2 regions of the Sphaerochaeta globosa str. Buddy genome follow, and region 2 is predicted to be linked to the other one. Evidence: riboswitches for the same ligand, from Rfam matches in the RefSeq annotation. Region 2 holds a riboswitch; the other holds the start of a gene.
What was found. Region 2 has a riboswitch for fluoride ahead of SPIBUDDY_RS12535 (InlB B-repeat-containing protein). Riboswitches for the same ligand answer to the same signal wherever they lie in the genome.
Positions count from the first base shown of each region.

Region 1: it holds a riboswitch for fluoride, as region 2 does, so the genes downstream of both, SPIBUDDY_RS06315 (cation:proton antiporter) here and SPIBUDDY_RS12535 (InlB B-repeat-containing protein) in region 2, are expected to answer to the same signal.

Region 1 is NC_015152.1:1,334,835-1,350,989, forward strand. Features, by position in the region: gene SPIBUDDY_RS06280 (heavy metal translocating P-type ATPase) at 1-1,870, opposite strand, end outside; gene SPIBUDDY_RS06285 (chloride channel protein) at 1,994-3,262, opposite strand; gene SPIBUDDY_RS06290 (L-ribulose-5-phosphate 4-epimerase) at 3,376-4,074, shown strand; gene SPIBUDDY_RS06295 (L-fucose/L-arabinose isomerase family protein) at 4,089-5,561, shown strand; gene SPIBUDDY_RS06300 (hypothetical protein) at 5,597-6,499, opposite strand; gene SPIBUDDY_RS06305 (aldehyde dehydrogenase) at 6,519-7,889, opposite strand; gene SPIBUDDY_RS06310 (M42 family metallopeptidase) at 7,935-8,999, opposite strand; fluoride riboswitch at 9,086-9,163, shown strand; gene SPIBUDDY_RS06315 (cation:proton antiporter) at 9,186-10,451, shown strand; tRNA gene SPIBUDDY_RS06320 (tRNA-Glu) at 10,703-10,774, opposite strand; tRNA gene SPIBUDDY_RS06325 (tRNA-Lys) at 10,806-10,878, opposite strand; gene SPIBUDDY_RS06330 (ATP-binding protein) at 10,957-12,321, opposite strand; gene SPIBUDDY_RS06335 (MATE family efflux transporter) at 12,346-13,686, opposite strand; rRNA gene SPIBUDDY_RS06340 (16S ribosomal RNA) at 14,145-15,687, shown strand; tRNA gene SPIBUDDY_RS06345 (tRNA-Ala) at 15,832-15,905, shown strand; rRNA gene SPIBUDDY_RS06350 (23S ribosomal RNA) at 15,957-16,155, shown strand, end outside.
Region 2 is NC_015152.1:2,681,200-2,697,354, reverse strand. Features, by position in the region: gene SPIBUDDY_RS12545 (helix-turn-helix domain-containing protein) at 1-134, opposite strand, end outside; gene SPIBUDDY_RS12540 (hypothetical protein) at 656-1,261, opposite strand; gene SPIBUDDY_RS16230 (hypothetical protein) at 1,586-1,750, shown strand; fluoride riboswitch at 2,154-2,237, shown strand; gene SPIBUDDY_RS12535 (InlB B-repeat-containing protein) at 2,674-3,879, shown strand; gene aceE (pyruvate dehydrogenase (acetyl-transferring), homodimeric type) at 4,188-6,854, shown strand; gene SPIBUDDY_RS12525 (2-oxo acid dehydrogenase subunit E2) at 6,868-8,178, shown strand; gene lpdA (dihydrolipoyl dehydrogenase) at 8,193-9,599, shown strand; gene SPIBUDDY_RS12515 (Fic family protein) at 9,741-10,793, shown strand; gene SPIBUDDY_RS15830 (SGNH/GDSL hydrolase family protein) at 10,900-11,592, opposite strand; gene SPIBUDDY_RS12505 (AGE family epimerase/isomerase) at 11,801-13,048, opposite strand; gene SPIBUDDY_RS12500 (AraC family transcriptional regulator) at 13,045-13,842, opposite strand; gene SPIBUDDY_RS12495 (mannonate dehydratase) at 13,839-14,831, opposite strand; gene SPIBUDDY_RS12490 (MBL fold metallo-hydrolase) at 14,816-15,661, opposite strand; gene SPIBUDDY_RS12485 (SDR family NAD(P)-dependent oxidoreductase) at 15,661-16,155, opposite strand, start outside.

The DNA.
Region 1 (16,155 bases), 1.3 Mb from region 2:
CGGCACTCTCCATGGCGGCATCACTTGCTTTATTGCCCATGGAAATGCCCACCTTGCTTGCCGCAAGACTGGGAGCATCGTTCATTCCGTCCCCCACAAACACCAGGTTTTTTCGTTTTGCGGCAATCGCCAGCATTCGTTCCTGTTTTTGATCCGGCAAAAGGGATGCATGTACTTCGTCTAAGCCAAGTTCACGTGCCACCCTGTTCGCATGTACCAAGCTGTCTCCGCTTATCATGGCCAGATGTTTGATCCCAAGCTTTCTAAGCCGTTGGATCATAGGCTTTGCCTCTTTTCGTATAGTGTCCTGAAGAACGAAAGAAGCTTCATGCTTTCCCTCCACTGCCAGAAGAACGGTAGCCTCATCCTCTGCTTCACAGAATACAGGTATTCCCATTTCCTCAAGCAATGCCCTGTTTCCTGCAACAACATCCTTTCCATCCACAATGCCCGTCAAGCCTTTGCCGGCAATTTCCGACACCTGAGAGACTGCAAACGGTGCATCCAACTCCAAAAATGCTTTTGCCAGCGGATGGGCGCTGTTCCTCTCAAGGGAGGCTGCCAGATTTTGTGCATACGAAGTCTCTAGATGAGAAGGAGAAGTCATCCGCACTTCAATAAGGCTGAACGTGCCAGTAGTGAGGGTTCCCGTTTTGTCAAAAACAAAGGTATCGGTTTTTGCGAGCGCTTCCAGATAGTTGCCACCCTTGACCAATATGCCGCCCTTAGCGCTGCGTCCGATACCGGCAAAATAGGAGAGCGGAACGCTGATGACCAGCGCACAAGGACAGCTTACCACCAAGAAGACCAAGGCACGATACATCCAGGTCTGCCACGATCCGGTGATGAGGGAAGGAATGATGGCGAGGCCCAAAGCAAAGAACACAACGATTGGAGTATAGTAGCGGGCAAAAGCAGTGATAGTACGCTCGGTTTGTGCTTTCTTACTTGCGCTCTCTTCCACCAAGTGCAATATCTTTGCTGCAGTGCTCTGCTCATACACTTTGCTTACCCTGATATCCAGACTTCCCCCTAGGTTGATCGAGCTTCCCAGGACCTCATCGCCGGCCTTTACTGATCGGGGAATAGACTCCCCGCTCAAATGTTGCATGTCTACACTTGAGCTGCCGCTGATGACAACGCCATCGAGGGGGATCTTCTCGCCTGAAAGTACACGGATGCTTGAACCGGGAACAACCTCTTCAACCAATACCATGGACGTATCCTGCCCCTGAATGAGCCTTGCCTGTTGCACCTTCAGATCCAGGGCGTCAAGGATGGACCTTCTACTTTGCATCACCGAACGGGCTTGGAAGTATTCGCCGATAAGGTAGAAAAGCATAACCGCAGCAGCTTCTCCGGTCTCACCTATAGCCAAAGCCCCAAGGGTTGCAACACTCATCAAAAAATTTTCATCGAATAATTTGCCATGCAGAATGTTCCTGCCGGCTGTAAAGAGCACATCGTATCCGCTGACTACAAAGCTCAGCATATACAACAGCTTAGTATCAAAATACATTGCAAATCCAAAACTGAGAACCGATACGAGGATTCTTATCAGATTCCAGCGTAGGGAACTATCCTTTTCCTGAGATTGATTTTCAAGGGGCCTGACTTGCATTGAGGGCTCTACTCGTTTCGCCTCCTTGATAAGATTGGCGAAAAAGGGTTCCTGCTGTGTATCGGTGGTGGTGATGTGTATTTGCTTGCGGGAAAAGTCTACACGTGCAGAGGCAACCCCTCCGATCTGCTGGATGCGGTCCTCGATCTTTGCTGCGCAGACCGGACAGTCTACACCCTCGAACGCATAGCTGCGTTCTTGGGTGAAAGAGAGAGGTTCTGTTCTGTCGGTGTTCGATATAGGCTTCATGGGAACTCCTGAAATATCAATATATGAATACATGTTCATATATTAGGGAGTATTGGTATCCTTGTCAAGCTCGTTAATCAGACATCCCAAGAGGGATCCATGACTTCCGGAATGATTTGCCGTTCATAGATTGAGAGCCGTCCACTGAAAAGGTAGGCAATACTGCAAACAAAAAAAGAGGGAAGTTGGATTGCCGAAGCCATAAAGCTCAAGTCCCAGTACAAAGCAGGCAAGGGGCAATTTGGTACTGCCGCTGAGCATGCCGATGGCCCCAAACATGGAGAGTGCCGAAACAGGAATGGGCAACCACGATCCGAAGATTGCACCGGTGGTTGCTCCTATGACAAGGATGGGAATCACCTCACCTCCGACAAAACCGCTTCCGATGGTCAGGGCAGTAAGCAGAAGCTTGAAGAGCGGAGCTAATTTGCTGGTAGTGCCGTATTCGGCTTGGATGATTAAATCAAGGGAGAGACCGTTGTAGGCAAATGAACCGGTAATGCCATAGATGGCTAGGGAAGCTGCCAATAGGAGCATGCTTGCAAGCAAAGCTTTTTTGTAAGGATTAGGCGTAATACGGGAAAACAGCTTTTTGGTCAGGTGGATCAGATGGCAGAAGAGTCTGCTTGCCAATCCGAGCATCATGGAGAGCACCAGGAGGATCAATAGGGTGCGCAGGTCGATTGGAAAGGATTCGGCACGTACAGGAACCAAGGTGTGCATATGCAGTGCTTGGCTTGCCAGGCAGGCGGTGAATGAGGCAATCAGGCAGGGGAGCAGGGCATCAGTACGGTTGACGCGGGGGTTGGAGAACTGCATCCCGAACAGGGTACCTGCAATCGGGGCGTTGAATAGGGCGCCGAAGGCAGCTCCTGCCCCACTGATCAGCCAGATTCCCTTCTGTTGGATGCTTTGGGGATGCCTGAATATGTTCTGTTCGAGACGGGAGACATAGCTGCCGATGGATGCACCTAACTGCACTCCGACCCCTTCCTTGCCGCCCGATGCTCCGACAAGGTGGGTGATGAAGGTGTTGAAAAGCAGCAAGGGTGCCATTTTTGTGGATATTCTCTGTTTGTGAACATCGCGGTCGTTCTCATAGCCGATGCTGGTTGGATGGGCGATATCGAGAATCCCCTGGTTGATCAGGTCGATCACTTGAGAGCCACCGTCCTTCAGATAAGGACCGAGTTTCTGATAGAGAAGGGCGGTGAGTAGGGCGCCGAGGGGAATGCACAAGAGAATCCAGGGATAATCGGATCTGATTGCACCTGCCTTTGCTACAAGGAAGGTCAACAAGCTGATGATCGGTCCAACCAATAAGCCGAGCAGTAAAGCTCGTACAGTCCAAGCCAGTAGAGGAATTGAGATATTGCGTCTTGTATGGTCCATACTGCACATCATACGGGGTTTTCTTGTTTCTTGGAACCTCAAGAGAGCCTTATTTTGCCTTGACAACACACAAAGGTTGGCACACACTTGCTTCTGATAAAGAAGGAGAAGTCATGCTCAAAGAGTTGAAAGAAAGAGTTTGTGAAGCAAATTTGCTGCTGCAAACCTATAAGTTGATCACCTTTACCTGGGGTAATGTCTCCGAGGTCGATGAGAACCGTGAGTTGATGGTCATCAAACCATCAGGGGTCCCGTATGCTGAGCTTACTCCCTCATCCATGGTAGTGATCGAGCTGGCAACCGGCAAGCAAGTGGAGGGTACCTACAATCCTTCCAGCGACACCCCGACACATCGCTATCTGTTCAATCATTTTGAAAAAGTCAATGCCGTTGTACATACCCATAGCAGGTGGGCTACCATTTTTGCCCAAGCGGGAAGGGGTATTCCAGCACTGGGTACAACCCATGCCGATTATTTCTATGGTGAGATTCCCTGTACCCGTGCCCTTACAAGCGCCGAAATCCAGGGAGAGTATGAACGAGAGACAGGCAAGGTGATTGTTGAACGTTTTTCGAAACTCGACCCCAAAAGCATTCCCGCAGTTCTGGTACACAGCCACGGGCCGTTCTGTTGGGCGGATAATGCCGTCAAGGCCGTAGAGTATGCGGTGGTGCTCGAGGAAGTGGCAATGATGGCTTACCACTCGATATTGCTTAAAGACGCCACTCAAAAGCCTATGGATCAGTATCTGCTGGACAAGCATTATTTACGAAAACACGGTGCTCAGGCATATTATGGTCAGAACCGGTAACGAGGAGTGATGTCATGAACAATATGGAACACGTTCGGTTGGGCTTGGTTGCGGTAAGCAGAAGTTGCTTTCCTCGAATGTTGTCTGAAAAAAGACGAATAGCGGTAAAAAAGGCTTACAAAGGTGATTTGTATGAGTGCCCTGTCATCGTGGAAAACGAAAAGGATATGCTCGGCGCCCTCAAGGATTTGGAACAGCATCAGATTAATGCCTTGGTAGTGTTTTTGGGAAATTTCGGACCGGAAACACCGGAAACACTGTTGGCAAAACATTTTGCAGGGCCGGTTATGTATGTAGCTGCAGCCGAAGGGGATGGGGATTTGCATGATGGCAGGGGTGATGCGTATTGCGGCATGCTCAACTGCAGCTACAATCTCAAGCTTCGTTCCTTGCAAGCATATATCCCCGAGTATCCGATTGGAACCGACCGCGAGGTCGCAGACATGATAGAATCTTTTGTTCCGATTGCCCGTACGGTTCTCTCGCTGAAAAAGTTGAAAATTATCAGTTTTGGGCCCAGACCGCAGGATTTTCTTGCCTGCAACGCCCCTATCCAGGGATTGTTTGACTTGGGGGTGGAGATAGAAGAGAATAGTGAGCTTGATCTTCTTGTTGCGTACAATAAGCATGCCGATGATCCGAGAATACCTTCATTGGTGGCAGAAATGCAGAGCCAAATCGGTTCCAGCCCCTATGCCGGGATTCTGGATCGCTTGGCTCAATATGAGTTGACTTTGCTTGACTGGGCCGAGGAGCACAAGGGTGAGCGGGACTATGTTGCATTCGCCAATAAATGCTGGCCGGCTTTCCAGACCGAGTTCAAGTTTGTTCCTTGTTATGTGAACAGTCGTCTGACTGAACGGGGCATCCCCGTCAGTTGCGAAGTCGATATTTACGGTGCTTTAAGTGAGTATATCGGTTTGTGCGTCACCGAAATTCCGGTCACCTTGTTGGATATCAACAACACCGTCCCCGCGCCAATGTATGAAGAACACATCAGGACCAAGCGTCCGTATCGCAACGACGATCTGTTTATGGGTTTTCATTGCGGCAATACTGCTTGCTCGTTACTTAGGAATCCACACATGGGTTACCAGCTGATCATGAAGCGAGATCTTGAACCTGAATTGAAGCATCCTGATATCACGCGGGGAACCATGGAAGGGGACCTGATCAGTGGTCCTGTTACCATTTACCGGCTGCAATCGAATGCCCGAGGACAGTTGAAAGCGTATATTGCTGAAGGCGAAGTGCTTGACGTTCCCACCTCAAGCTTTGGAAGCATCGGGATTATCGGCATTGATGAAATGGCACGATTCTATCGCTATGTGCTTTTAGCCAAAGCCTATCCACATCATACGGCAGTTGCCTTCAGGCATGCGGGGAAAGCGCTGTTCGATGTCTTCCGCTATTTGGGAATCGAGGATATCGCGTACAACCAGAAACCAGAGCACCCCTATGCAAATGAAAATCCCTTCAAGCATTAGCTTGAAGGGACGGCTCTCAGCACATAGTCACATGCCTAAATCCAGGAGTCTCTCAGTTTCTCAATCTCCTTGATTTCCTTGGTATCGGTTGGCTTGATCGGCCTGAATACCTTGGCTTTCTCCAAGACATACGAAAGCACCATCTCCGCTTCTTGGCGGTCACTCATCTGTTTCAGGGTGACCGATGAGTAGAACGGTTTGGTCGCTCCAGCGTCCTTGCCTTCGTAATAGCGATATTTTTCCAGATTGGTGGAAGCTTTCTGCCAATCTTTTTGCATTTTAGCCAGTTCCTTGGAGCGCTTGGATGCACTCCAATTTCTTGCGTACAGCTCTTCGGCGAGTTTTTTGTAGTGTCCGGGATAGAGCAGGCTGGATTCAATGGTGTCCATTGCCATGCGCATGTAGCTGACCGCCCAATCCTTGTTTCCAAAGGAAATCATGCCCCCCGGCAACTCATCGTATAGACTGGAAAGAACATACCAAGTCTCGCTGGAGTCCAGGGTATTGAGGTTGTTGACGATGACCGTCAGGTCCTCGAGCATTCCCTTCGCCTTTCCTAGAGCGTTCAAAGGACCTTTTGTTTGTCCCCATCGCCCCACATTGGAGGATTTCCAAAGGTACCCGAAGGGGGTGGGGTTCTTCTCTATGGAAGACAACGCATAGGCTTCGCCTTTCTCATAGAGGGCAAAGCGCCCTGCCTTGTCCTCCTTGTCCAAGTCATCTCCCAAGGAAACCATCACACGGGCAAGCCGCCAGAGAATCTGCGCTTCCTCTTCAGGGTTCGCTGCTTTGTCCAGTTGCACAAGCAGGGCTTGCTCAGCCTGGGTAAAGGCATCCTGATCATAGAAGTCATCAGCTTCTTTCACATCGATTGCAGAAAATACAAGGCTGCCGATCAGCAAAAATACTGTCAGCGATGCCAAACGTTTCACGCTCATGGAACCTCCTTATGTTCAATCAGGGAAATAGTCGTTTGATGAGTGATAGCTTACCACGATACGGGGCATACCGAAGCTTAATTTCAAGCCAAGTTTTACCTTCAAGGATGCTTTTTGTATGGCTGAAGGTTTTGAATCCCTCTCTGCCGTGATAGCACCCCATGCCACTGTTGCCGACACCCCCGAAGGGAAGGGCGGTATTCGAAAGGTGCATGATGACATCGTTTATGCAACCACCGCCAAAGCTGACCGAGGAGAGGACGGTTTTTTGGTGTTGCTTGTTATTGGAGAAGAAATACAGAGCCAAAGGATGTTCCCTCTTCTGTACAAAGCCAAGGGCTTGTTCAAAGGTATCATAGGCGATGATGGGAAGAATGGGACCGAAAATTTCTTCCTGCATCAGTGCAGAGTCAAGCTTCGGTTCGGTAATGATGGTAGGTGCGATGCGCCGTGTTCTTGGATCAATCTGTCCGCCCCATGCAAGCGTTCCGCACTCGAAAAGGCCGATGAGCCGGGAAAAGTGTTTTTCATTGATGATGTGTCCAAGGTCGCTTGCGTGCAAAGGGTCTGAACCGAACATCGCTGTGATGGCGATTTTCATCTGTTCGATCAAGGCATTGTGGACCTTTCGTTCGACCAGGACATAATCGGGAGCTACGCATGTCTGTCCTACGTTCAGGCACTTGCCCCATATTATGCGTCGTGCCGCCAAAGGAATGTCTGCATCTGCTTCGACGATAACCGGGCTCTTCCCCCCCAGTTCCAAGGTGACCGGGGTGATAGTCTTGGCAGCACTCTCCATAACCAGCTTGCCCACTTGGGGGCTTCCGGTGAAGAAAATATGGTCATAGCGATGCTTCAGCAACTCCTGATTCATCTCCGCTCCGCCTTGGAACGTGGCCACATGGTTGCTGTAGAAAAGTTTGGAAAGGAGTTCCTCGATTATCTGGGAAGTATGGGTGCTGTACCGTGAGGGTTTGAGGATGACGCAATTGCCGGCGGCAATTGCACTGATCAATGGGGCGATGGTGAGCTGGAAAGGATAGTTCCAAGGGCTCATGATCAGTACAATTCCCAACGGTTGTGCGATGGTATAGGCTTTGGAGGGGAAGGAAAGGATACTGCCCTTGACGCGATGCTTAGCCGACCAAGTATCCAGATGCTTCAGATGTTCGTCCAATTCTGCATAAATGATACCCAATTCGGTGGCAAACCCCTCGAAGTCGGTTTTTCCCAAGTCTTCATGCAGAGCATTGAGGATTTGCTTTTCATAGGAACGAATGCCTTCCTTGAGGCGCCGCAGCTGCTCTTTCCTCCAAGTGATGCTCAGTGTAGCCCCGCTTTGGAAAAACGTCTGCATCTCACTCAGACAAAGCTGGATCTCATTCATGCTCCTCCCCCTTTCAGCCAGTATGACACCCAGAGTATGGATTTGTCAAAATGTTGCGATGATTTGTTCGTTCAGGCGAGTCAGAATGGCACGGCCCAACCTGACAGAGTTCTGAACATCGTCGAGGCTGCTTACTCCCCAATGCGTATGAGCATACCGTACCGGGATTCCGATGACGATGGTTGGGATTCCCTGCTCCGACAAATGGAGGGCGGATGCGTTTGTCGCCCCTCCGTTGCGTACACCTTTCTGAACGGGTATGTCAAATTCCTTTGCAATATCCAGAGCAAACTGCTGGAAACGCGGATTGGTGATCATCTTTGAGTCGATGAACCGGAGCATGGGGCCTTTACCGACAATCGTCTGTTGTTGATAGGGAGGCAGGAATGTATCGTCGGCTGGACTTCCCTCGAAGCAAATAGCCACGTCGGGTTTCACTTTGCGTGCAGTAAGTTGAGCTCCCCGGCAACCGACTTCTTCCTGGCTGGCAAAACCAGCAACCAGGTTGACCTGCAATTGTTCACCTTTCAAATCCTCCAGCACATCGATAATGGTGGTACAACCAAGGCGGCAATCGAAAGCCTTGCCGAAGAGCAGATTGTTGTTCTCATTGTAGATGCATACTGCATCAGGAATAATGGGACTAGCAATATCCACGCCCATGCTAAGGGCTTCTTCTACACTTCTGGCACCGATATCGATATACATTGAGGCGATATCGGGAGCACTCTTGCGTTCTGACTCGCTCTGGTAGTGAGGGGGTTTTGATCCTACGATGCCTGGAATGGTTTTTCCAAGATTGGTCTGTACCCTCACCAAGTGCGCCGGAACATTGGAGGAGACCCAACCACCGATCGGTATGAATTCCAGCATGCCATCGTCTCTGATGCATTTGACCATGAATCCTACTTCATCGGTATGGGCATCCAGCAATACCACCGGCTTGTTCTCTGTGTTCTCTGTCCGATAGAGATAGAGATTCCTCAGTGAATCCTCGGCAAAATGACCGAGTTCCCCAGCTTCCTGTCGAATTGCCAGGACGACTTCATCCTCAAAACCGCTGATACCGTTGGCATCACAAATTTTTTGTATTCTGGAAAGTTGACTCATTTGCATGCTCCTTTGACGATGTTTCATTATTCATAGATTGTAGTTCTTGTACACCCGCCTTGACTGCAGAGGAGCAACTTTCTAAAATCTGAATGGGCGATGGGGTTCGCCTTCATAATGAAAACCGCAGAGTTCTGAAAGCTGCTGATAACTCCAGAAATAAACTACGTTTCTCGGGAGGTTTGTATGGCTTTCAGTCTTGCTTCCGTGGTTTTGTTGTGTTTGTTTTTGGATTGGCTTTTAACCAAGGTGCACGTACCTGCACTCATCGGCATGCTTTTTGTGGGCATGCTCTTCGGTCCTGCAGTCCTGAACATATTGGACAGCTCGCTGCTTGCTGTAGGCTCTGACTTGCGGATGATCGCCCTGATAGTTATCCTGCTTCGCTCGGGGTTGGAACTCTCCCGGGAGAGCCTGCATAAAGTAGGGCTGCAGGCCATCTTTCTCTCCTTTCTTCCCGCTTTATTTGAAACCCTAACCGTCATGCTCATCGGCCCCTATTTTTTGGGACTCTCACTTCTTGAGAGTGCCATCCTTGGCTGTGTTCTGGGCGCGGTATCACCTGCTGTGGTGGTACCTATGATGGTGACCTTCATCCAGGAGAAGCGAGGCACACAGAAAGGAATCCCCACCCTTGTGCTCGCCGGAGCCAGTATGGACGATGTCACCGTCATTGTAGCTTTCAGCATCGTTCTTGGCCTGTATGTAGGCGATACCGTGAACTTGGCGTGGACCGTGGCAGGTATTCCCCTTTCAATAGCATTCGGAATAGTCATCGGTTTGGCAATCGGCCTTGTTTTGATACGGATATTTGAACAGTTCAACCCGCGTGCGACCAAACGGGTATTGGCCATGCTGATGATCTGCATACTGTTAGTGCACCTCGGTGATGTTCTTGACTCCCGTCATATTCCCTTTGCTGCGTTGCTGTCGGTAATGGCCATCGGCTTCATAATTCTGGAGAAGCGGGAGCACATGGCCCATGAGCTGTCCTCCAAACTGGGAAAAATCTGGATTTTCGCCCAGATTTTGCTGTTTGCCATGGTAGGCTCGCAAGTCGATCTTGCTGCTGCGCAAGAGGTAGGCGTCAAGGGAATTCTTTTGATTCTCATTGCACTGGCCGGACGAAGCGTCGGCACCTATTTTTGTACGTTGGGAAGTGGCTTTACTGCAAAGGAAAAGGCTTTCATCGTTATTTCCTATCTTCCAAAAGCTACGGTACAGGCAGCCATTGGGGCAACCCCTCTTGCTGTGATGGGCATGCACGGCATGCCTACCGGGGCAGGGCAGGTGATCTTGGCGGTAGCAGTTATGAGTATTGTACTTACAGCACCCTTGGGGGCTATCGCCCTGAATTGGGCAGGCCATCACCTGCTGTCAATCGATACCAGAGAGACTTTCAGCAGCCTGCAGGCGATACAGGAGAGCCAACATGAGGGAGCTGCAACCTAAAGCGCTGCGGGTGTGGATACAACATCCCTAGATTGCAGCCCGGAAGAAGGGTACATCACAAGGATGGTAGGTAGCTGATTGGGAGATATGATGCTATCGGTATACCATCCTCTATCTTCTTTGTATACCGAGTTCTACCAGAAGTCAATGGTATGCTCTGGCCATCTGTTTCGTACGTTTCCTACAGTGTGAAGGAACAGCCTGTCGGTAATAAAAAAGGGAACCTGTACGATGACAGGCTCCCGATATAACATCTCCTAGGGGAATTGAACCCCTGTTGACGGGATGAAAACCCGTTGTCCTAACCACTAGACGAAGGAGACATTTCTGCATGTTCAAAAAACAGTGGCAAGATGAGCCGCACAGGATTCGGACCTGTGACCCACGCCTTAAAAGGGCGTTGCTCTACCAACTGAGCTAGCGGCCCCTGCAACGTAAAGGACTATAGCAGAGAGCAAGAAAGGGTGTCAACTACCTTGGAGGAAAAAAACCAGAGAAGGCGAATCTAGTGATAATGTCGGTCTTTGGGAAGAAGGTATAATTGTTCGGCCTCTTGCATAATTGCTTGTGTTACCAAAATTTTTCCTTCATAGTCTGCAATGGTCCTGGCAAGCTTGCAACAAAGCAATGAACGTCTGAAACTCAGCTGGGTATTGCAGGAAATCTTCGTGTATAGCGGTAGTAGACGCCTGATTTCTTGTTCACTTCGTTGCTTCTGCAGTTTTCGTACTTCTCGTATACGTTCATAGTCGAAGGTAGGTGCATTGACCTCGCTGACCAGCAAATTTTCACTGTGCAAGCAAAGGGCTATGGCAAAGCGGTCGAGCAGGGGATACCCAAGCCTTGCCCAGAATTTGTCAATTTGCATTTCACTGCAATGGCAGACGCCCTGTACAGATCCAAGGTTTGCACAGCTGCATGCATTGGTGGCGCAGGCAACGAGCGTATTCACTGGATAGCCAGAGAAGGTACGGCTGTCCATCACGGAGGCAAGCAGGGTAAGTATGTTGGGCTTTTGATGGGAAAGTTCGTCGACAATAAGAGAGCCTCCATGGGCTTTGCAAATTGCTGGTACAACCCCCTTCATAAGATCGGCTTCCTTGGTTCCGGGGTGTATCTCAAATACCGGCGGTTTGTCGATTCTCTGCGCTTGCATGGCAGATAGTTCCTGTTGGGATTCTGAGGTCAGCGCAGGCAGCAATGACGCGATTCGGCTTAATAGTAGGCTTTTTCCGGAACCAGGCGGCCCATAGAATAGTATCGGCAGGTTTCCTGCCACTGCGTAAAGCAGTGCTTGTTTTGCCCTTTTCAATCCAATGATGTTGGAAAACGGATCGCTTAAGGACTCAGCGCCTGTCGTATTCTCCTCGCTAGAGGCTTTTTCTCCCTGATGTTGGAGGCAGTATTTGCAAAGTTGAGATCCTGCATCCTGTATGGTTTCACACTCACAGAGTTCAAAATTTCCCGATCTGGATGGGAGCAGGGTCTGCCTGCCTACCAGAACCAAGCCAATTGCCTGGTCTGTGCAACGTAGGGGGATGTCCCTCAGTGAAGGGCTTGGCTTCAGTACTCCACCAAGGCCGATTTCACCATAGCAAAGTACTGCTGGGCAATCCAAGGTAAGAAGGTGTCTCTCATAAGCAAGTAGGGCGAGACTCAGCGGTGCAAGGATTTCTTGCGTGGTTACTGAATTAGGCAGCTGTATGGTCACCTTGGGCAAGGAGGGTAGTATTGTTTTCAGCAGTATTCTTATTTCTCGCTGTTTTGCCAGCGAGGGGCCAAGAATCGTAAGTTCGGCAGTGTTTTGCGCCAGGACGATGGGTATAAGGTTGCCCGTAAAGCCCTGGCTTTGGTATCCATAGATAAGCATGCTCCCTAAGTAAGGGTGTGCATGCTATTGCTTCAGCAGATGCGAAAGTTTTGCGTATTGGAGTCTGTAGGCGATCAGTAGCAACAGTGCTGCGGATATCCATGCAATGGGGCTGGACAGGCAGATGCCGATATACCCGATGAGCGGGGGTAAGGTAAAGGCAACCAAGCCTCGAAAAATGAGCTCCTGGATGGATGAGAGCATGGGGATGAGGCCTGAGCCGAGTCCTTGACAGGTATTGCGGAAGACAAAAATCATCCCTAGTGGAATGAAAAAGTAAGAAATGATATGCAGGTATTGAACAGTCTGCTCCACCACCAGTATTTCCGACGGTTCGATAAACAACAGTGCAAGTTGTTTTCCAAAAAGGAATATCAAACCCAGGGCAATCATACTGAAGAGTACGCATAAGAGAACGGCGCTGCGGACTCCCTGTCTGACGCGATCGAGGTGTCCCGACCCTAGGTTCTGAGCACTGAAGGTAGCCATGGCCAAGCCGAGGGTTACCAAAGGCTGGGTAACCAGTTGTTCTATCCTTACCCCTACCGAATAGGCAGCAACAGTGTCACTTCCGCTTTGATTGATTACCGACTGGACGATCATTACCCCGATAGCGCACACGGAGAACTGAAGAGCGCTGGGAAGTCCAATACGAAGCAGCCTGCTGATCATGGACCAATCGATTTTCCAGTCCTGGGCGCTCAGATGGAGGCTTGGATACCGCTTATAGATATAGATAAGGCACAGCAGCGCGGAAATTGTTTGGCTTAGGACGGTGGCTATGGCAACACCTTTCACCCCCATCTGTAAGCCGATGACGGCGATGAGGTCGCCTGCGACGTTGAGTGCGGATGCTATCAAGAGAAAATACAAAGGAGAGCGGCTGTCTCCCAGGGCTCGGAGAATGGCTGCTAGAAGGTTGTAATAGATGGTTGCCACAATTCCTATATAGATGATGATCAGGTATGCATAGGAATCGTCGATGATGTTCAAAGGGGTTTTGAGCATGACCAGAAGAGGTCTGGCCGTCAGTAAGGCAAGTGTTGAGACCACTACCGAGAGAAAGCAGGCGCTGAGTATGCTCATGGCAACTGCTTTTCGCATGCTTACTGGATCCTTTGCCCCGAACTTTTGGCTGATGATTACGGAAAAGCCTGCAGTAAGGCCTACTACAAAGCCAAGAATGAGAAAGGTCATCGAACCGGTGGCTCCCACCGCTGCAAGTGCATCGACGCCTACATAGCGGCCAACCACGAATGTATCGACCATTGAATAGAATTGTTGAAAAAGGTTTCCGCCGAGAATCGGCAACATAAAGAAGAATAGCAAGCGAGCGGGTTTTCCACTGCTCATGTCGTGTTCCATGGATCGTTCTCCTGTGATGCATCCTATCTTTGAAACCCTGCTTGGGCAAGCATCCTCATAGCTTCGTTCACAATTTATAAAAAAAGGTGAGGAAGCTACTGGACAGAGGAGAGGAAAGCCCGTATAGTGCCTTCTTGTCGGCCGGTAAAGCCGAGGCGGGAAAATGAGGAAAAGGGAAGAAAGCCCTTGACTGAAGGGACCCAAATCGGGTAAGTTGGTCGAGCGCCTCCGAGAGGGGGAGCGGGAAGCAGGCTGGTGCCGGCTATCCCTGGATTATTGAAACAACGAGCGTTAGGGAAGGGAAAGAGAAAGAGAAGGAAGCAACCGCGAGGGGCTTCCCAGTCAATTACCTAAGAAAGAAATGATGAACGGTAGTATAAAAGCTACGTTCGTTTGCGAGGAATGACAGGGCGAACTATTGAAGGAATAGAGCCCGCCCCTTCGGGGGCGGGATTCCTATGACGGAGAGTTTGATCCTGGCTCAGAACGAACGCTGGCGGCGCGTTTTAAGCATGCAAGTCGGGCGGCAAGGGTCTTCGGGCCCCTAGAGCGGCGGACGGGTGAGTAACACGTGGACAATCTGCCCCCCGGTCCGGGATAGCCCAGGGAAACCTGGATTAATACCGGATGAGACGGGACCCGCGAGGGCGGGATCCGGGAAAGGCGCTACGGCGCCGCCGGGGGATGAGTCTGCGTCCCATTAGCTAGACGGCGGGGTAACGGCCCACCGTGGCGTCGATGGGTAGCCGGCCTGAGAGGGTGAACGGCCACATTGGAACTGAGACACGGTCCAGACTCCTACGGGAGGCAGCAGCTAAGAATCTTCCGCAATGGGCGAAAGCCTGACGGAGCGACGCCGCGTGAACGAAGAAGGCCGTGAGGTTGTAAAGTTCTTTTCGGGAGGGGGAACAACCGTGGCAGGGAATGGCCGCGGGATGACGTGAATCCCGGAATAAGCCCCGGCTAACTACGTGCCAGCAGCCGCGGTAACACGTAGGGGGCGAGCGTTGTTCGGAATCATTGGGCGTAAAGGGCGTGCAGGCGGTCCTGCAAGTCCGGCGTGAAATACCCCGGCCCAACCGGGGGGACGCGCTGGAAACTGCAGGGCTTGAGTACAGGAGGGGATGCCGGAATTCCAGGTGTAGGGGTGAAATCTGTAGATATCTGGAAGAACACCAATGGCGAAGGCAGGCATCTGGCCATGTACTGACGCTGAGACGCGAAGGTGCGGGGAGCAAACAGGTTTAGATACCCTGGTAGTCCGCACAGTAAACGATGTGCACCAGGTGGCGGGGGGTCGACCCCCGGTACCGTAGCTAACGCATTAAGTGCACCGCCTGGGGAGTATGCTCGCAAGGGTGAAACTCAAAGGAATTGACGGGGGCCCGCACAAGCGGTGGAGCATGTGGTTTAATTCGATGGTACGCGAGGAACCTTACCAGGGCTTGACATACGCTGGAAGCGCACCGAAAGGTGCGTGCCGCTTGCGGCCGGCGTACAGGTGCTGCATGGCTGTCGTCAGCTCGTGCTGTGAAGTGTTGGGTTAAGTCCCGCAACGAGCGCAACCCCTGCTGTCTGTTGCCACCACGTGAAGGTGGGGACTCAGGCGGAACTGCCGGTGACAAACCGGAGGAAGGTGGGGACGACGTCAAGTCATCATGGCCCTTATGTCCTGGGCTACGACACGTGCTACAATGGCCGGTACAGAGCGCAGCGAGGCCGCGAGGCGGAGCGAATCGCTTAAAGCCGGTCCCAGTACGGATTGGAGTCTGCAACCCGACTCCATGAAGTTGGAATCGCTAGTAATCGCGCATCAGCATGGCGCGGTGAATACGTTCCCGGGCCTTGTACACACCGCCCGTCACACCATCCGAGTCGGGGGTACCCGAAGTCGCCAGCCCAACCCGCAAGGGGGGGGCGGTTCCGAAGGTACGTCCGGTGAGGGGGGTGAAGTCGTAACAAGGTAGCCGTACCGGAAGGTGCGGCTGGATCACCTCCTTTCTGAGAAGAAAGGCTGGCGGCGGCTCTCACAGCCGCAGCCGTCAACGGTCGTCGACCAGCAGGTGCAAGTCCTGCAACAAAGTGCCCCTCTAGGGTGCGGACTTCTCTTTTTCCTCCCTTCCCGTACGCCTTTTTGTTTTAGCCGGGGGCATAGCTCAGCTGGCTAGAGCATCGGCTTTGCAAGCCGAGGGTCAGGGGTTCGAATCCCCTTGCCTCCATGAGTCGGAAGGTTTTTTACAGTACAAGCGCAGGGATTGGAAGAATGATATGGTCAAGTGAATAAGGGTCCACGGAGGATGCCTAGGAGCTGCCAGGCGAAGAAGGACGCGATAAGCTGCGATAAGCCGCGGGAAGGGGCCAATACCCGATGATCCGCGGATTTCCGAATGGGGTAACCCGTATGTCTGGATGACATGCACATGCACGCGAATAAAATACCGTGCATGGGAGATACGCTGGGGAGTGAAC
Region 2 (16,155 bases):
CGATCCCCATTTTCAAATCTTGCAATGAGGCTTTGGTCAACTCCAAGATAATCTGCAATATGTTTCTGCATCAATCCTGACTGCTTGCGAAGTTCTTTTAAGCGATTACCGATTGCAACGTTATCGATAGTCATGTTCGTACTCCTTACTTCTTTCTCATTTCTAGTATACCATAAATTGTCATAAAAGAAATATAGTTAGTACTCATATTTATGACAACATCACGGTAGTTAGGCTTTGTTGATTGAGAATTGTAAGCAAGCTAAACATGACACTTTTACATTCGTTCTCTGTACTTGGAAATACTCTCAGAACCGTAAGTTACTATTACAAGGCTGGTATATTGATTTTCCATCGTATAGATTCTTTTTGCATTGCCGAATGTTTATCTCCAGATTCTGTAATGCTTTCCTCGGTTACTCCGGGAAATATTTTGATCACGTGTACGTTTCAGATTCCCAAGAGTTGATATGCCCTTACTACTGCTTTCCATAGAGAGATTTTTAGACTAAACGAGAATGATGTATGCCACATTTTTGAACTTTGCAGAGATACTCTTCAAAATGATCAGCGCAACAAAAAGCCCCACACGTTTCTGGAGAACTCCAGAGAATGTAGGGCTTTTACCTTTTGGATTGCCAGGTTCTAGTAGGTTTTAGAAGCTGAGGGCAACACCTAGTTTTCCCGTAATCGTGTAGCCTTCGACATCATAATCTACCGTAGTCGAGCTCCCTCCGAGGGTGTATTCTCCCTGCTCGGTAAGGGGGAATGCGACATCTACTCCTCCAACAATTGCGAGGGAGTCGGATAGGTGGATGAGCAGGTCACTTGCAAGTATCGCACTGAGTGTATTGAAGTTGATCACATAATCAGTTCCTAGGATACTGCCAGTTCTTGCATACCGTTCGTACATAAGGCCTGCACCAAGTTCAAGCGAGAGCAAGTCTGACAGGGGGAGCATGAATTTTCCAGTAGCTCCAACATTCATTGTCAGCGGATAATCCTCGACTTCCAACTCCTCTCCGTCCCTTTGGTGAATAGCTGTCTTGGAAAAACCAGCTTGGAATCCTATTCCGACGGGGGAATCGCCAATACCAATGGTTCCTGCGATATTCAAACCGATAGGAATGATGGTGTGATCTTCAGTTCCCGTTTCCTGTTTGACAGAGGCTGTGCCTTGGACACCTATCCAGCTTGGCGCTGCAAACAGAAGTCCGGTTGATAGCAATACGATTGCTACTACAATAAACATTTTTTTCATGATTTTTCTCTTTTCCCTAGGATTTGTCCTAGAATCTTTTTGTAAGTAGGAGGTGATGTGGAATAAAAAGTACCTAAAATCAATATACACCAATATTCATTAATTAACAACAAATATTAATAATAATAAATATTATTTAATAAATATTGTCAGAAATCGAGCTATACCAGAGTGTTTTTAGTCTCAGGGAAATTTTTCTTAGTACCGTTGATTATGCGAAGAACTTCCTTGATTTCCTCTGGAAGTATTTGAATTATTTGTTTATCGCAGGTATCCAAGAATATAATTATTCAATATTCCTATAACCTACTCGGTTCCGAGCAGATGGAAAGCATGCAACAGCAAGGCAAGGTGATCAAATCGTACGGACACATCGATGAAACCAACAGGATGCTGATTGGTCACAGCATGTTGATTGTTGAAAGACCCTGTGATGAGTTTTCAGGGGTTTTAGGGGACAATGCACCTGGTCTGGATTCCAGACATTGAACGACAACCCTTACTGCTGCTAACCCGTATATTGAAATGGATTTCTTGAGCAATCCAAGGCATGCATTTTTCCTACACGAAATGTTTCAGCGAGAGACTCTGGACGGATTTGGGTCTGAAAGACTTAAAGCACTTGGCTTCGTGTTTTCCTGAAAAGAGTATACCGGATACCTGCCTCTGAGGGAATTTGATTTGTTCGTTCAAGGTCCAGGTTGGCGCTTCAGCGGACAGCCTGGGTGAGGCATCGAGTAAGCCTGCGTATAACAGCTTGTTTCCTTATCAATCATGGCCCGTTTTTATCAGAGAGTTCAGAGGTGCTGCTATGCAAGGTTAAGGCAGTTTTCCTTGTATTTTGATTTGAGGTATCTGAGCAACATTGACCAAAAGTTCGTTTTTGGTTAGCCTGCATTCAGGCGATGGGGTTCGCCGAAACCTATTTGGTATAAACCGCACGTTATAAACGTTTGCTGATAACTCCTACAAATTGTAAGGCCGCACTCTTGCTGCATCCAATAGGATGCACATTGATAGTGTGTGCCTGAAGTAGGAGGAAGGTATGGCCTTCAGTCTATCGAGGCGAGTTCCCTGCTGCGTTTCTGATAGTAAGTGACACCAACGGCTTTTTGCTCTGCAGTATATTCTTTTTTACTCGAGACGTTACCAGTGATTGGCGTTTCAGTATTGTATACATGATGGTCTATTAGCAATTATTCTCTCCTTTTTACTTGACCCGCTAAAAGTCTGGAATTTATACTGCCATCCATAACATACCAACATCCCCTATTTGCTGTCTCAGCTTTGATGCTTTGCCTGTACGTGGTGGCAAGCGTCATGCTTAAGAACGTGGCTGAGGGATAGAGAAGGAAGAGTTCGTGATGCACACATTGCAACGTATGGTACTTGTAGTAGGCTAGATACTGACGATGGGGCTTCTGTTGATATCCTGTACTGATGAAATTGAGATGGTCCAGGTCCATTTTGACAGTAGGGAGGGAAGTTCCCTGGATGCAGTAGGGGTGGCCAAAGGAAACCGACTTTCCGAGCCGGAAAATCCGCAGCGAGAAGGCTATGCGTTTGCCGGATGGTATAAGGAAAGTACCTGTAGTACGGCATGGAACTTCACCACTGATGTTGTGGATGCCGACACCCTGCTCTATGCAAAGTGGACCCCTACAGTCCAAACGCTACGCTTTGATGCGAACGGTGGCGATAGGTCAATGGGTTCTCTTACCCTTGCAACCGGACAAGAGGCTTCGCTGCCAACATGTGCGTTCATAAACTCTGGCTATGTTTTTACCGGTTGGTCGACCAGCCCTGATGGGGAGCGAGAATATAGTGACGAAGGCCGGTACACCATGGGACCTGTTGATCAGACGCTCTATGCGCTTTGGATACCCCTGTGTTCCATCACCCTTGATCCGCAGGGAGGCTCTGGGGGAACTACCCATGTTATTGCCGTATTGGGAGAACCCATGCCACCTGATATGGATCCGCCTCAGAGACCCGGGTATCAGTTCTGTGGATACTCTGATCAAGCAGGCAGTGGAGGAACCCTGTACTATGCAGCGGATATGAGCAGTGTCAAAAACTGGGATAAGTCTACTGGTAGTACTGCGACGCTCTATGCACAGTGGAGCCCGACGAATCTCAATAGTTCTGCGGGTGGGCATGTTTTCTTTGACAAGGGCTTATATAGTGATGGATGGCGATATTTGGAGGCAGCCCCGGTATCTACTCAGTGGGTGGCCAAGCAGTGGAGTAGTGCGGAGCAGTTTCGGCTTGTCGGAGCGGCAGACTCTGCTATCGGTGATGGTTATGCAAACACCAACCTGATCGTCGATGAACTCGGGCAAGATGGAGAGTATGCTGCCCTGCTTTGTGCAAATCTCTCGGTTGAACATGATGGGGTGACCTACGATGATTGGTTTCTCCCCAGCCACGACGAGCTTGCTTTGATGTATCAGGTACTGCATCAAAGTGGGCTTGGGGGCTTTTTTAATACATACTATTGGAGTTCCTCCGAGCGTTCCTCCGCAATTGCGTTCATGGATAACTTCTCAGACCCAACCGAACCACTTGAAGCGGCAAAGACCTATTGTGCTCATGTTCGAGCCATCCGTGCTTTCTGAGTAATCGTTTTTCAGATCCTGCGGGACTGCCGATAGGCGGTAACGTGCTCTTCTCATTCTTGGCTTCATGTCCAACTGGCATGAAGCCATTGTTTTTATTTTATTGTAAAAAATTCTATTTTAAGCTACATATATGCAACTCTTTGTCAGAAATACACTTTCAAAGTATTCGGCTTCACGAATTCTCGCATGTGAACACAATTGCAGGTTGATATACTACAATTTTGGTAGTATATTAATTGAAGGTACAAATAGCATTTTTAATGATAAAATTATCAAGTACGTACACTCACCATCGGAGGAAATGTATGAGTAAACAGATTTTTCATGATCCAGACCCTGCAGAAACCAAAGATTGGCTACAGTCGTTAGAAGGTGTAATTCAGAAAGAAGGCGATCAGAAAACTGATTATTTGCTTTCAGAACTTACCCAAACCGCCCGTAACAAAGGTGTTGCAACATCTCCTGGAGTCATAAGCCCTTATATCAATACAACTATTACTGACCCGAGTGCGGCCATTCCCGCCGAAGAGTCCCTTATCGCCCGAAATGTGTCTGCGTTTGTCCGTTGGAATGCCATGGTAATGGTAGCTAAGGCAAATGAAGGGGGAAAAGGCTTGGGCGGGCATATTGCCAGCTACTCATCCTCTTCAGCAATGTATGAAGTGGGATTCAACTGGTTCTTTAGGGGACCACAGTCCGAACACGGTGCGGACTTAATCTACTTCCAAGGCCACTCATCGCCAGGCATGTACGCCCGGGCATTTGTGGAAGGAAGGCTGAGCGAAGAACAACTGGATCATTTCAGGCAGGAAACAGAAGGGAAAGGCCTCTCTTCCTACCCACACCCTTACCTGATGCCTGAGTTCTGGCAGTTCCCGACTGTCTCGATGGGCCTTGGTCCTTCGATGGCAACCTATCAGGCACGCTTCATGAAGTATATGGAAGGAAGGGGTCTGAAGAAACAAGGTGACAGGAAAGTCTGGGTATTCATGGGTGATGGCGAATCGGACGAACCTGAGTCCTTGGCCGCACTCTCTCTCGCATCCAGAGAGAAACTCGATAACCTCATCTTTGTGGTTAACTGCAACCTGCAGCGCCTGGATGGACCGGTTCGCGGCAATGGTAAGATTATCCAGGAACTTGAAGGAAAGTTCAGAGGTGCCGGCTGGAATGTCATCAAGGTTATTTGGGGAACTGAATGGGACTCCATCTTGGAAAAGGATACGAAAGGATTACTCCTGCAAAAGCTCGCACACATGGTTGACGGGGAGTTCCAGACCATACAGGCTAAAGGCCCCGCATATCTGCGTGAGAAACTTTTCTCCGGGGATGCATACCTTGAGTCGCTTATTGAAGGCAAGACCGATAAGGACCTGTGGCAGTTAAGTCGTGGAGGTCACGACCCAAGAAAGATTTATCAGGCTTTCCATGCGGCATCGAACCATAAGGGAGCCCCTACGGTCATTCTTTTCAAGACCATCAAAGGGTATGGCATGGGAAGCGGAGAAGGTGCGATGGGCGCTCACAACCTGAAGCATATGGAAGAGAAAGACCTTCTCGCCTTCAGGGATCACTTCCATGTACCCATTGATGACGAGCAGGCGAAGAACATGGTGTTCATCAAGCCTGATCCAGAAAGTAAAGAAGGGAAATTCCTCACAAGGCGCCGAGAGGTAATGGGAGGCCCTGTTCCTTTCCGTTATAAGGATGGAGAGAAGCTGACGGTTCCCGCATCCAAAAGTTTTGAAGACATGGTTGCCTCTTCAGGTGATAGAGAGCTTTCCACCACCATGGCCTTTGTCCGTCTGCTTACCAAGCTGGTTAAGGACGAGAACATTGGTGAAAGAATTGTTCCCATCGTCTCCGATGAGGCACGAACATTCGGTATGGAGGGCTTGTTCAGACAGATTGGAATTTATGCACCGGACGGCCAGTTGTACGAGCCGGTGGACAAGGATTCGTTCCTTTGGTATCGCGAGGATAAGAAGGGACAGATTCTGGAAGAGGGAATTACCGAAGCCGGAGCCATCTCCTCTTGGATAGCAGCTGCTACCAGTTATGCAAACCATAAGGTTTCCATGATTCCTTTCTTCATTTTCTACTCAATGTTCGGTTTCCAGCGTATCGGTGACTTCATCTGGGCCGCAGGGGACAGTGGGGCAAAGGGCTTTTTACTGGGAGCAACTGCCGGAAGAACTACCTTAAACGGTGAGGGTTTGCAGCATGAGGACGGGCATGGGTTGCTTTTGGCATCCACCCACCCAACCTGTCAGGCATACGATCCCACCTTCTCCTATGAGCTTGCTGTAATCATCCAGGATGGATTGAAGCGCATGTATGAGGATAACGAGAACATCTTCTACTACATCACGCTGATGAATGAGAACTACACCCATCCAGAGATGCCCAAGGGGGTCGAGGAAGGGATTAGGAAGGGTGCCTACCTCTTCAAAAAAGCCAAGAAGAACAAGAATCCTGTCGTCCAGCTTATGGGAAGTGGAACCATACTGAGGGAAGTCATCGCAGCTGCTGAGCTCCTTTCAAAGGACTTCGGGGTGGAAGCGGACATCTACAGCATTCTCGGGGTCAATGAACTGCATCGTGACGGCGTTGAAGCAGAGCGATACAACCTCACCCATCCGGAAGCTGAAGCGAAGGTGCCGTACCTTACCAAGCTTATGGAAGGCCACGACGGACCGGTGGTGATAAGCACCGACTATATCAGGGCCTATCCTGAGCAGATCAGAAGGCTCATCCCCAATCCAAGGGTTACCATCCTGGGTACTGATGGATTTGGCAGATCTGATTTCAGACAGGCCCTCAGACGGTTCTTTGAGGTTGACCGGTACTATATCGCCGTTGCAGCGCTTAAGGGACTTTCCGATGAAGGTACCATTCCTGCCAAGCGCGTAAGTGAGGCACTAAAGAAATATGGCATTGACGTTGATAAGCCCAATCCATTGTTGAAGTAAGGAGGTAGGAAACATGGCAATAAAGCAAATACTCATCCCGGATATCGGGGATTTCGAAGATGTGCCGATCATTGATGTGTACATCAAAGTCGGTGATATCATTGCAGTTGAAGGCTCCGTGGTAGCTCTTGAAAGTGAGAAGGCTGTCATCGATATTCCTTCCCCCTTTGCAGGGACCGTCACAAAGGTTCTGATCAAGGAGGGCGATACTGTCTCCAAGGGCTCTCTGGTGGCGGAGATTGAGGTTGCATCAGAAGAAGTTGAAGAAGCAAAGCAAAGCTCTGCAAAAGAGCCCGAGAAACAACAACCTGCTGCACCTAAGGAAGAAATAAAGCCGGAAGTGGTTGCTGAAATTGAGCAGCCGACAGAAGTGGCCGAAGAGAAAGAACCTGCCAGTGAGCTTATCAATGAACAGGCACCGGGTGCTGTCTTTCATGCTACCCCTTCACTACGCAAGTATGCACGGGAGCTCGGAGTCGATCTTGCTCTGGTGAAGGGTAGCGGGCCCAACGGAAGGATCTTGCATGAAGATGTGCAGGCTTTGGTCAAGAAGGCTCTCAGTGGTAGCAAAGAGTCTACTGCTTCCTTCGGCAAAATCGAGCTGGAGGACTTTTCAAAGTACGGGAAGACCGAACGAAAGAGACTTTCCCGTATTCAGAAAATCTCCGGACCGCATCTGCAGAAGAGTTGGCAGATCATTCCTCATGTCACCCAATTTGATGAGGCTGATGTCACCGATCTTGAGGTTTTGCGAAAGGCGATCAAGGAAGAGATGAAGCGAAGTGACGAGCCTGTGAATATCAGCATCCTTCCCTTCATTATCAAGGCTGTTGTCGCAGCATTGAAGAAGTTCCCTGAGATGAACGCTTCCTTTGATGAGGACAGCGGTGAGTTGATTCTCAAGCACTACTACCATATCGGGGTTGCTGTGGACACCCCCGAGGGCCTGATCGTACCGGTTCTCAAGGATGCCGATACGAAGAGTGTGACAGAGATTGCAAGAGAGATTACATCCATAAGCCAGCGTGCCCGAGACAGAAAACTGAAGCCGGAGGACCTTAGCGGAGGATCGTTCAGCATTTCAAGCCTCGGAGGAATCGGTGGTACGGCATTCACGCCCTTGATCAACCCACCGCAGGTTGCCATCCTTGGTGTCTCACGGCTTACCAAGAAGCCGGTATGGAATGGCAAGGAATTTGCTCCCCGTGACGTTCTGCCTTTCTCTGTAGCCTACGACCATAGAGTCATCGATGGTGCTGCAGCAGTTCGCTTTACCACGTATCTCGCCTCCCTCTTGGGCGATTTGCGACGTGTACTACTCTAAGGAGGTGTGTACAGATGCAAGAAAAGAAAACAGACCTCGTGGTCCTCGGAGGAGGACCCGGTGGGTATAGTGCAGCTTTTAGGGCTGCTGATTTAGGTCGGAAGGTAACGCTCATCGAAAAGAGCTCTGTTTTGGGAGGGGTATGCCTGAATGTAGGCTGCATCCCTTCCAAGACGTTGCTCCACCTTGCCGAGGTGATAGAGGATGCCCAAAAGCTTGCTCCGCTTGGAGTGTCTTTCGGTAAGCCTACGTTTGACCTGGAGAAGATCAGAGCCCATAGGGATTCGGTCGTACATACCCTTACCTCGGGGCTGGACCAGTTATGCAAGGCAAGAAAGGTCGAACGCTTGGTGGGAGTCGGTACGTTTCTCAGTGATACCGAGCTGAAGGTGGTTACCGATAAGGAAGAGCTGAAGCTTACCTTTGAAGACTTGATTATCGCCGTCGGCTCCCGTTCGGTGCAGATACCGGGCATTCCTTACGAGGACCAGCGTATCTGGGACTCTACAAAAGCCTTGGAGCTCACGCACATTCCCAAGCGGCTTGCGATCATAGGGGGAGGGATCATAGGGCTGGAAGTGGCTACCATGTACCACGCCCTGGGCTCGGAGATTACCATTATTGAGATGATGGATTCCCTCATCCCTCCTGCTGACACCGATCTCAAGCAGCCATTGGTGAGAAAGCTCAAGAAGCAGTATGCAGCCATCTATACCTCCACGAAAGTCGAGAAGGTGGAAGCGAGAAAGGATGGCCTTGTGCTCTATTTAAAGGGGGAGAAGGCTCCTAGCACAATCGAAGCTGATGCTGTGCTTGTAGCAGTGGGAAGGAAGGCCAATTCCGATGGCATTACACTAGAGAATACGTCGATTAAGACGACCAAGCGCGGCTGGATCGAGGTGGACAAGAAGCTGAGGACCAATGTCGCTCATGTGTTTGCCATTGGAGATGTTGTGGGAGACCCCATGCTCGCCCATAAGAGCAGTCACCAGGGCAAGGTGGCAGCCGAGGTGGCATCGGGACACGCTTCTGCTTTCACTCCCATGGGGATCCCCTCTGTCGCCTATACAAACCCCGAGGTCGCATGGATTGGTTTGACCGAAATGGAGGCTAAGGAGAAGGGGATAGCCTTCAAGAAAGGTTCGTTCCCGTGGACGGCAAATGGGAGGGCATTGAGCGCTGTCGCCTCCGAGGGGGTCAGCAAGGCCCTCTACGACGAAAAGACAGGACGCTTGTTGGGAGCGGGAATTTGTGGGAGGAATGCAGGCGAGCTTATCTCTGAGGCTGTGCTTGCCCTTGAGATGGGCGCTGTCGCCCAGGATATTTCGCTAAGCATCCATCCGCACCCAACCCTCAGCGAGACGTTTGCACTTGCTGCAGAACTTGCAGAAGGCACAGCAACCGATACGCTAAATAGGTGAATAGTAGAGAGCCCGCCCAGACAAAAAAGGACGGGCTTTCTGTCTCCAAGCGGATGTAGTGAGTTGTTTTCTCCCACAGGGATTGATTATCTCCCAAAATAGAGTATTCTATGGGAGATAAAGGAAACACGTGGGAGAAAGATGCACCAATTCGATTATATCAAATTGAAAGAAAGCTCTTGGGACAGTGAGGTCCTCTCGTTTGTTGCTCAGATTCGCGAGCATAAGGGAAAACAGGAGCTGTATCTCAGGCAGAAACCGGTCGAACTGGAACGTTTGATCGAGGTGGCAAAGATCCAGAGCACCGACAGTTCGAACAGGATTGAAGGCATTGGGACCTCAAGTGCACGGATGCGGGATTTGGTCCAGGAAAGGACTACCCCTAAAAACCGCGACGAACAGGAAATCGTAGGCTACCGCGATGTCCTGAATACGATTCACGAAAGCTACGAGCATATCCCGCTCAAGAGCGATATAATTCTGCAATTGCACAGGGACCTACTTGCATACACTGACAAGACTTTCGGTGGGAAGTTCAAGAATTCCCAAAATTACACCACTGAGACTCATACCGATGGCAGCTCCTTTACCCGCTTCACGCCGCTTGAGCCTTTTGAGACACCGATGGCAGTGGATGCAATCTGTAGCAGCTATCAGCAGGCTCGTGAGAATCAAGTGATTGATCCGCTGATCCTGATTCCAATCTTCATTTGCGATTTTCTCTGCATTCACTCGTTCAATGATGGCAACGGCCGACTGAGCCGGCTCCTTACTACATTGCTGTTGTACCAAAGCGGTTTCATTGTCGGCAAGTACATCAGCATGGAGCAGAAGATTGAGAAGTCAAAGGATACGTACTACGATGTATTGGAGAAAGCCTCCAACAGCTGGCGTGACAGGAAAAATGATTACGTTCCCTTCATCAAGTACTTTCTGGGGATTGTCTTGAATTGTTATCGTGATTTTGAAACCAGGCTTGGTTCGGTCGACTTCAAGAGTACCCCGTATGAGATTGTAAGAAAAGCAGTTGGTGATACCTTGGGAGTATTCACCAAGACGCAGATTCTCGAGCTTTGTCCCAGCCTCGGTAGTTCATCCGTTGAGGCTGCACTTAAACGCCTCAAGGAGGAAGGTATCATTTTCCGCCTAGGCGGCGGCAGAAGCACCACATATATACGGAATCATAATCAATAGTAATCTCCCATACAATACACTCAATGGGAGATTAATGCCGTACGTAGAAGAATCATGCGGTACCTGGACGGTACATGGCGGAGCTGCCTGTCGAATTCATCAGCTGTTACTGATAATCCATTACAAGGTTCAAGCCTGCCTGCATCAGGGAAGCGAGCACTTCCATGCCCATGCGGGTTGGATGGAGACCGTCGGTAAGCATCCCATCTCCTTCGGTGATTGGATGCAGGGCAAGGTCGATCAGGTGAGCTTTCGGATAGTCTGCAACGATAGATCGAATGCTGTCGGCAAGGTCAAGTTGGGTCCACCCATGGATGTTCTGTTCTGTTAGTGCGTGGTCGGTCCTTTGCAGCGGTGTGCAGAAATAGAGCTTGCTTTTTGTGTGTCGCTTTAGCATCATCTCTACCAAGTTCCGGTATGCTTCGGTAAAGATTTCTTTGGTAGCGGGTTGTTCCTTCGCTCCCCAGTCATTGGTTCCCCCAAAAATGATGATTATATCGCCGCATAGTGGGCTTTGTCTCTTCTCGTCCAGAAAGGAAGAGGTAATCGGTCTGTTTCCCGTCCGGCTGACTCTGCTGCCCGAATAGGACTCATTGACCAAAAGACTTAAGCCTGTTCTCTTTGAAAGGATATGCCACCAGGTTTGAGAGACATCTACGACATCTACGCCATCTTTTGGATAGAAAAGTTCATTCTCCTCAGGCACGTAACCAGCGAAGGTCGATATCGAGTCTGCGAGAATTGAAAAAGTGTTTGCTGCTATGCCGGGCAGGATATTGCTGAGCTTTTTCTCCGTCAATGGATTAAGCCACGCCCTTTGGTGAGATTGGCATAGATACGACAATTTCGAAGGTTGAACTGGATGCTTAGAAGCTGGTGGGAGGTATTGTGTTTGTAGATGCATTCTGTAATGTCTCCGCTTTGTTTGCCATTGAGGAAGGAAGTCTAGTAGGTTCGTTCAGGCAAGTCACTGAAAGCTCAGTTTTTGCTGATTCCAGTAATTCTGGTCAAGAAGTAAGCTGCTTCACTCGTCGATTAATCTCAAGGCAGGCCCGTACGGTATGGTAGGGACATTTGTAGGCGCTGGCTTTCTCCTTGCCGGTCCTGCTGTCCCTTGCCCTCTGTTGTTGAATGCTCACCTCATCTGTGTAGGGATTTTTTGCCGAAGAAAACCATTCTCCTCCATCCCAGTCGACCAGATGTTGTTCGATAAACTTCCATATTTCAGTTGCCCAGTTTAGGAAACAGTTTTCGTTGGTGGCCTCATAGGCATCCAACAGAGCGACCATTGCCTCTGCATGGACATACCAAACCTTGCAACGATTTAGTCCATGCTGAACATGAGATGAGAAAAAAAGGCCCCCATGCGTCTCATCCAAAGCAATATGCATGACATTTCTCACCAATGTAGTACAAAGTTGGTCGACTCTCTTTTCGTCTCCACAAAGCCTTGCAGCTCGTCTGAGAAGGTATGCTGTCTCCAGTTCGTTGGAGAAGTTTATCGTTTCATCCATTGGCTTAGCCTGATCTGAGATTGAGATAAATAGATGATTGTTCGTGCAATCGAGGAACCATTGGAGAATGAAGGTTATTTGGTCCTTAATCTGATTTGATTTTTTTTCGCTTGGGGCTGCTTCTTGAAGTTCAATTGCTGCCTCAAGCATGTGCAGTTGGCTGTTAAAGATGAAAGGCGCTCCTTGGTTGTTCATCCACCAGAAGTGTTCATCCACCTCGTCACGCCAGTCGCGAGTGAGGGTGTCGGTGAAACCTCCTCTCACTATCTGGGCATGTTGAAGAAGAAGTTGGTGGGTGTTACTTGCTTCCAAGAGCGCTTCATTGCTCCCGGTAGCCTTTGAATACCGTGCCAGGGCGATGATGTAGAAGGCTTGAGCAAAGATCCGTTTTTGTAGAACCAAAGGTGTGGAGTCAGCCTGTATTTGGTAGAAGATACCCCCGTAGAGAGGATCCCTGAAAGAGTTGAGCAGGGTTTTGTAGGCAGCATCAGCAAGTTTAAGACAGGCAGTGTCCCCGGACTGTTCGTAGACGGCACTGTAAGCCCAGAGCATCCGGGTCAATAGTATGGCGTTCAACGGGCGTGTTTTGTCGGGTATCCGATTCTGGTCAATATATGAGTAAAAACTCTGATTCTGCTCATCAAAGAGAGCTTCTTTCCAGAAGGGGAGAATATTGGTCCCTAGGACATGCTGAGCACGTGCTGATAGATTGGTGAGGGTACTGAAATCATCCGTATTCATCGTTTCACCTGTGATGGAGGTGTACCTATGACCTGTTTGAAGAGCCGGCTGAAATAAAACTCATCATTGATACCTACCCGGTCGGCTACTTCGCTGATAGTATAGTGCTCGCAGGTAAGCAGATCGTAGGCATGGTGCATTTTGATATAGTTCTGGTATTGGACCGGTGAGAACCCGGTGAACTGTTTGAAGATTGTCCTGAAGTAAGAGGATGAGAGATCGACCATTTCAGCAAGTTCTTGGACCGAATAGTTCTCTTGTACATTACTTCCGATGACCGATAGCACATTGGATAGCACTTTGGAGTACTTTGAATGTTCCATATTCCCGGCCATCTTGCTAAAAAGCTGGTACATGATGGAATAGAGCAACCCTTTGCATTTCAGGATATAACCCGGTTTTTTTGTCCTCCATGCCAGTTCCATTTCCTTAAACCCTTGGATGACCGGATGGTTGGGTAGTTGGAGGATGTTTGGGATAGAGTCAAGAATTGCCTTGGTCTCATCATTTACATGGGAGAGACGGAACTTGATAACGATGAATTTCCAAGGACTGAAGGAGCTGGTAGTAGCGGAACGTGATTTTCCAGGAGGGATGAAAAGAATATCTCCCTTCTTGATCATCTTGTACTGATTGTCAATGGTATAGGTGACCTCTCCGTCGACCGAATAGCAGAGGATCCAACGGTCCATGAAACAGAGATTGCTCAACTTCCAGTCACGTTGGGTCTCAATGAAGACGGCACTGAGAATTTCGTCGATGGAAAAATCGTAGGTATTCTGTACAGAGATCATAGGCGTTGATTCTCCCGTATTTTACGTTTCTCTATAGCTTCCATAAGGCCTCTTAGGTAGCCGATGGTAAAGAGGTTACCCAAAATGCCGTATCCAGGAATCTGGTTGTTTTCTCCGATGAAGGTCGGGGTGTGGTCAGGTCGGATGACTCCCTTGAAGCCGATGTCGTAGTAGCTTTCGATGGTCTCTTCCATATCAGTAATCCCATCATCGGCAAAGCATTCTACGAATTGTTCGGCATTTCCTGTGACATCCCTGAAGTGAGCGAAATGGATGCGCTTGTCGAATCGTCGAATTTCCTTAGGTACATTACTACCCATCGTAGCGAAAGTACCCTGACAAAAGGCGATGCCGTTGTATTCGCTGGGAACCAGGTCAATGGCTTTCATCATGGCATCGCTACTGGTGAGTATCCGTTCTACACCGGCTATTTCTCCTACCGGGGGATCATCCGGGTGAAGGGCAAGCTGTATCTTATACATTTCTGCAACAGGAACCACGCGACTCATAAAGTATGCAAGGTTTTTCCAAAGGTCCTCTGCCTTCACTTTTCCAGCAGAGGTTTCCTCTAGATCCTTCACAGCATCGAGAGAAAAGGCTGTGGCAAGTGCACCACCCCGGACAGGAACCTCAAGGTTCGTTCTAAACCAGCCGAAAATCGGCATCCAGTTGTAACAGACTGTCTTGATACCAAGTTGGTGCATATTCTTGAGCAGAGTACAGAAGTTGTCGATGGCCTGATCGGCGTCATTGGTTCCCAGTTTGGCAGCATCGATGAACTTGATTCCTTCCAAGACGGCAATTTCCATGCCATATTGTTTCATCTCAAGCATCTGGGAACGCAAAGCTAAGGTATGCCAGCTTTCAATATAGGCACTCTGCTTTGCGCTGTAAGGGACAGTACAGACAGCCTTGTTGATGCCCAGTTGCTGGGCGATGGCTTTCAACGGTGCGTGGTGGTCCCCAAAAAAGTTCAGTGCAATATCCATCTGATAGTGCCTCCTTGTTCCAGAATATAGGTATCGTTCACGGTGGGAATCAGATACGAAAGGCCTTGTTTGTTCGCCTCGTTGACGAACCGACCAACCTGCTCCGTGTTGATTGTGAACATATCGTAATGGCAGGGAATGGCGATTTCAACGTTTGTTTTGAGTGCGAGGTTGATGGCCTCCAAGTATGTAAGATTCGAGGCAAACCCCTTCTCAAGAAGCTCCTGGGTGTAGCCATTGATCGGCAGGAATGCCATTTCTGGCTTGATACTGGATAAAAAGGCTTCCAAGGGGGGATGGGGAATTGTGTCCCCTGCAAAGAATAGGGTATGGGAGGAAAGCCGAATGGCGTAACTCAGGTAGGGGAACCCTGTTTCCTCCTTCTGGTCATAGTTGTTATGCTTTGCCCGGATGGAGTCTATAGTCAATCCATTCTCATCCCAATGTTGTCCATCATCGAGACTGATGACCCTACAGTTTTGTTCCGCCTTAATTCTTTGGGCGAGAGCTTTGGAAGCGATGACGGTACATGCAGGATTGGAGGAGAGAATTCCGCTGACCGTCACTTGGTCATAGTGGTCTCGATGTTCATGGGAGATGAGTATGTAATCAACCTTGGAGAGCTCTATAGGTTCGATCAGGATGTCCATCATGCGAATGTGACGTTTCCAACTCTGCTCCATAGTCGCCTTTTCCAAGGTGGTTGAAAGATATGGATCAATTACGATGCAAAGGGAGTCGGTCTTCAAGACGAAGCCGCTCTGTCCTATCCACCAGAAATAGATCTCCCCAACTTTGGGTTGTGCTTCCTTAATTATCGAACCGAGCATCAGGGAACCTGCTTGAGCATCAGTCCTCCGTCGATGACGACGGTGGCTCCGGTCATGTATCGGAAGGCGTCTCCTGCAAGTAGAGCTACTGCTTCCCCGATTTCTTCTATAGTTCCGATTCGTCTGAGAGCAACCTTCTTGTTGAATTCCTCCTTGAATCCGGGGGTATTGAAAGCCTCCGCATTGATTGGGGTGTCGATGGCACCAGGTGCACAGCTATTGACCCGAACGTTGTAAGGGCCGAGGGAGGAAGCGAGGGCTTTCACTGCTCCTTCCAAGGCGAATTTGGTGACCGAGTACATCGCCTGGGTGGGGTGAGGGTTCAACCCGTTGACTGAGGTGATAACCACAATCGAGCCCTTTCTCTGCGCCTTCATGATCCTTGCGGCCTGCTGCAGGCAACAAAGAGCACCTTTGAGGTTGGTATCCAGAAGCCCATCGATATCCTCCTGTTTTGTTTCCTCCAAGGTGGCATGGACCGAGTAAGCTGCATT